Regions from separate parts of the Kitasatospora sp. NPDC059673 genome, predicted to be linked through region 1. Evidence: predicted binding sites of a transcription regulator. Region 1 holds the regulator's gene; the other holds the start of a gene.
What was found. Region 1 encodes HrcA, which represses chaperone genes, less so after heat shock. Its sites were predicted from a motif close to TTNGCACTCNGNNNNNCNGAGTGCNAA; they were not measured.
Positions count from the first base shown of each region.

Region 2: a site for HrcA is predicted at 1,380-1,406, ahead of groL (chaperonin GroEL). Genes of this name have one in related genera too.

Region 1 is NZ_JBHWEN010000011.1:87,918-90,310, reverse strand. It holds gene htpX (zinc metalloprotease HtpX) at 1-411, opposite strand, end outside; gene hrcA (heat-inducible transcriptional repressor HrcA) at 684-1,757, shown strand; gene dnaJ (molecular chaperone DnaJ) at 1,827-2,393, shown strand, end outside.
Region 2 is NZ_JBHWEN010000038.1:8,172-10,564, reverse strand. It holds gene thrC (threonine synthase) at 1-141, shown strand, start outside; gene ACFV18_RS30620 (MoaD/ThiS family protein) at 187-465, shown strand; gene ACFV18_RS30615 (cold-shock protein) at 1,033-1,239, shown strand; gene groL (chaperonin GroEL) at 1,562-2,393, shown strand, end outside.

The sequences.
Region 1 (2,393 bases):
CGGTTCCAGTCGGCGCAGCAGGCCGGTGGTCACGCAGATCACCGCGTTCTCCGGGTTGCGGCCGGTGGCGAAGGCGTTGGGCATGTCGTTGTGGGCGACCGCGACCCGCGGTTTGGGCATGTCGGCGAGCGCGCACAGCCGGTCCACCGCGCCGTGCAGCTGGGGGAATTCCTCGGGGCTGACCTGGTGGGCGCCCATCGCCCGTTCGGTGATCTTGTCGGAGAACCAGAACTGTGCGACGAACAGGCCGCCGGAGATCAGCACCACCAGGGGCCAGGCGCCGCGCAGCAGCACGATCAGCACCCCGGTGAAGCCGACGTAGAGCAGGCCGATCAGGAACATGGTGGTGACCATCCGGCCGGTCAGGCCGCGGTCGGGGGTGAACCGGGAGTGCTGCCGTGAGGCCGACATCGCTGCTTCTCCTTCGCCGTCTTCGCCTTCGATGCTGCCACCGGCGGGGCCCGCAGGCACCATCCGGAACGATGGGAATCCGATGGGAATGCGGCCGTGTCGGCCCGCCGGTGCCCGGCGGCGCGGTTTTCGGTCGAGGATCACGTCGGCGGACCGTTCCTGCCATCAGGCCCGGGCCGTACACTGGCAGGTACGGTTCTGGCACTCTGCCCAGTTGAGTGCCAGAGTGGATCGACCACCGGTTCAACGGACGACGACGGAGGTGCGTGCTCATGCCGGACGACGGCAAGCCCGACGGCCGCCGGATCGACACGCGCCCGTCCGTGCGCCCGCTGGACGAGCGCCGGCTGGCAGTGCTCCGCGCGATCGTCCAGGACTACGTGGGCACCGAGGAGCCGGTCGGCTCCAAGGCCCTGGTGGAGCGCCACAACCTGGGCGTGTCGCCCGCGACGGTGCGCAACGACATGGCCGCGCTGGAGGAGGACGGGTTCATCCACCAGCCGCACACCAGCGCGGGCCGGATCCCCACCGACAAGGGCTACCGGCTGTTCGTCGACCGCCTCGCCGAGGTGAAGCCGATGACGGCTCCGGAGCGCCGGGCGATCCGGCACTTCCTGGAGGGCGCGGTCGACCTGGACGACGTGGTGGCCCGCACGGTGCGGCTGCTGGCGCAGCTGACCCGGCAGGTCGCGGTGGTCCAGTACCCGTCGCTGACGCGTTCCACGGTGCGGCACATCGAACTCGTCCCGCTCACCGCGACCAAGCTGATGCTGGTGCTGATCACCAACACCGGCCGGGTCGAGCAGCGGATGGTGGACTGCCCCGGCCCGGTCGGCGAGAGCGTGCTGGGAGACCTGCGGGCCAGGCTGAACGGCATGGCGGGCGGCTGCCGGCTGCCCGAGGTGCCGACCCTGCTGGAGGACCTGCCGGCCGGTTTCGAACCGGCCGACCGGCCCTCGGTCAGCACCGTGCTGACCGTGCTGTTCGAAACACTCGCCGAACAGAACGAGGAACGGATCATGCTGGCGGGCACCGCCAACCTGACCCGGTTCGGCCACGACTTCCCGCTGTCCATCCGTCCGGTGCTGGAGGCACTGGAGGAGCAGGTGGTGCTGCTGCGCCTGCTGGGTGAGACCGGAGACTCCGCGATGACGGTCCGGATCGGGCACGAGAACGCCTACGAGGGCCTGAATTCCACGTCGGTGGTCTCCGTCGGTTACGGTTCGGGCGACCAGAGCGTGGCGAAGCTGGGTGTGATCGGTCCGACCCGGATGGATTACCCGGGCACAATGGGGGCGGTGCGAGCGGTGGCGCGATACGTCGGCCAGATCCTGGACGAGTCATAACAAGGCTGCGTGAGACCGTCACGCAGCACTCGCAAGCACTTCTAGAGGCGGAACAAACCGGAGCATTTGGTGGCCACGGACTACTACGCGGTACTCGGCGTCCGACGCGACGCGGGGCAGGACGAGATCAAGAAGGCGTTCCGGCGCCTCGCCCGTGAACTGCACCCGGACGTCAACCCGGACCCGAAGACGCAGGAGCGGTTCAAGGAGATCAACGCCGCCTACGAGGTGCTCTCCGATCCGCAGAAGCGTCAGGTCTACGACCTCGGCGGCGACCCGCTGTCGCCGAACGGCGGCGGCGCGGGCGGCTTCGGCGCCGGGGCGGCCGGATTCGGCTTCTCCGACATCATGGACGCCTTCTTCGGCGCCGCGACCGGCCAGCGCGGCCCGCGTTCGCGCACCCGCCGCGGGCAGGACGCGATGATCCGGCTGGAGATCACCCTGGAGGAGGCCGCGTTCGGCACCACCAAGGAACTCCAGGTCGACACCGCCGTCACCTGCACCACCTGCAACGGCGAGGGTGCCGCGCCCGGCACCTCCGCGCAGACCTGCGACATGTGTCGCGGCAAGGGCGAGGTCTCCCAGGTCACCCGGTCCTTCCTGGGCCAGGTCATGACCTCCCGCCCCTGCCCGCAG
Region 2 (2,393 bases), on a different contig from region 1:
CTCGACCCGGGCAAGGAGACCGTCGCGATCAACACCGGTGACGGCCTGAAGACCCTCGACGCGGTCGCCGACTCCGGCATGACCGCCGTGATCCGCCCGACGCTGGAGTCCTTCCGCGCCGCCGGTCTCGCCTCCGCCTGAACCCTCCCGGCCTGACCCCCCCAAGTTCTTCGAGGAGCCAACCCCATGAGCGCCACCGTCCGCATCCCCACCATCCTCCGCACCTACACTGGCGGCGCCGCCGAGGTGACCGCCGAGGGCGCCACCCTGGCCGCCGTCGTCGCGGACCTGGAGGCCAACCACACCGGCATCGCCGCCCGCCTGCTGGACGACACCGGCAAGCTGCGCCGCTTCGTGAACGTGTACGTCAACGACGACGACGTGCGCTTCGCGGACGGTCTGGAGACCGAGATCAAGGACGGCGCCTCGGTGTCGATCATTCCGGCGGTGGCCGGCGGCTGCTGACGCCGCCCCGCGCATTCGCTCCGCCGCCGTCGGGCGCGCGCTCGGAATTCGATTTCCGAGCCGCCTGGCGGCGGCTCGGCGCATCGGCCGAGGGCGTGCGGGCAGCCGTGATTCCGACCCGGCGGGCCGCTGGAATTCCCGCCTTTGCGGGGGAGTAGAGTGCGGGTGGAGCCGTTCCCCGATACGGCCCGTTCCAATCCTCGCTTTTCCCCGTGCCGCACCTCGCGCCGGCCCCGTCCCGTCCCGCGCTCCGAGACATGCGCCGGACCGTTCGCCGCTCGGCCTGTCAGGCCGCCGTCAGAATTCTTCCGGCGATTTGCGGGGACGCGTCCGTTATGTCCGGTGGCAATTGTCGCCCTGCATACCTTTCGCCCCGTCATATCCCCTGCCGGGCGCGGAGTTTCCGCAAAATTAGGCCCTGTTGCAGAGGGCGCATATCCGGATACATTCAGCCGCGACAGAGGCTGCGCCGTACGGGGGGGAGTCCCCACAGGCCGGCCTTCCAGACCTCCGGGTCCGCGTCCCGCGGATCTCTGAAGGGCCAGCACAGCACAAGGGGAGTTCGGAATGGCTCAGGGCACCGTCAAGTGGTTCAACGCCGAGAAGGGCTACGGCTTCATCGCGGTCGACGGTGGAGCGGACGTGTTCGTCCACTACAGCGCGATCCAGATGGACGGCTACCGCACCCTGGAAGAGGGCCAGCGGGTCGAGTTCGAGATCTCGCAGGGTCAGAAGGGTCCGCAGGCCGACATGGTCCGCGCCGCCGGCGCCTGACGGCCCGGTAGACCGCACCCACGACAGGTACGACCCGGCAGGTCCGGCCCCGGCGCGACGCGTCCGAGGTCGGGCCTGTCGGCGTTCTCCGGCCCGGCCTGCGGGTTTCCCGGGAGGGCTGTCGGAGGGCGCCGAATGGGCTTGCACTCGACACCCCCGAGTGCTAATCATTGGCGTTAGCACTCACAGCGTGAGAGTGACAACGGACCGGGCCGGTGAGGCCCCGGAAGCGGCGGGGACAGGACCCGCGCTCTCCTGGGCCGTCCGTCGCGGGCACCCCCTTGGTCCGAGCAGTCGACCGTGTCCCGGAGGACCACTTCTAATGGCCAAGATCATCGCCTTTGACGAGGAAGCCCGCCGCGGCCTTGAGCGTGGCATGAACCAGCTTGCCGACGCCGTGAAGGTCACGCTCGGCCCCAAGGGTCGCAACGTCGTTCTGGAGAAGAAGTGGGGCGCCCCCACCATCACCAACGACGGTGTCTCCATCGCCAAGGAGATCGAGCTCGAGGACCCGTACGAGAAGATCGGTGCCGAGCTCGTCAAGGAGGTCGCCAAGAAGACCGACGACGTCGCGGGTGACGGCACCACCACCGCCACCGTGCTGGCCCAGGCGCTCGTCCGCGAGGGTCTGCGCAACGTCGCCGCCGGCGCCAACCCGATGGCCCTGAAGCGCGGCATCGAGAAGGCCGTCGCCGCCGTCTCCGACCAGCTGCTGGCCCAGGCCAAGGACGTGGAGACCAAGGAGCAGATCGCCTCCACCGCCTCCATCTCGGCCGCCGACACCCAGATCGGCGAGCTCATCGCCGAGGCCATGGACAAGGTCGGCAAGGAAGGCGTCATCACCGTCGAGGAGAGCAACACCTTCGGCCTGGAGCTCGAGCTCACCGAGGGCATGCGCTTCGACAAGGGCTACATCTCCGCCTACTTCGCCACCGACCTGGAGCGCATGGAGGCGAGCTTCGAGGACCCGTACATCCTCATCGCCAACTCCAAGATCTCCTCGGTCAAGGACCTGCTCCCGCTGCTGGAGAAGGTCATGCAGAGCGGCAAGCCGCTCGTCATCATCGCCGAGGACGTCGAGGGCGAGGCCCTGTCGACCCTGGTCGTGAACAAGATCCGCGGCACCTTCAAGTCCGTCGCCGTCAAGGCCCCGG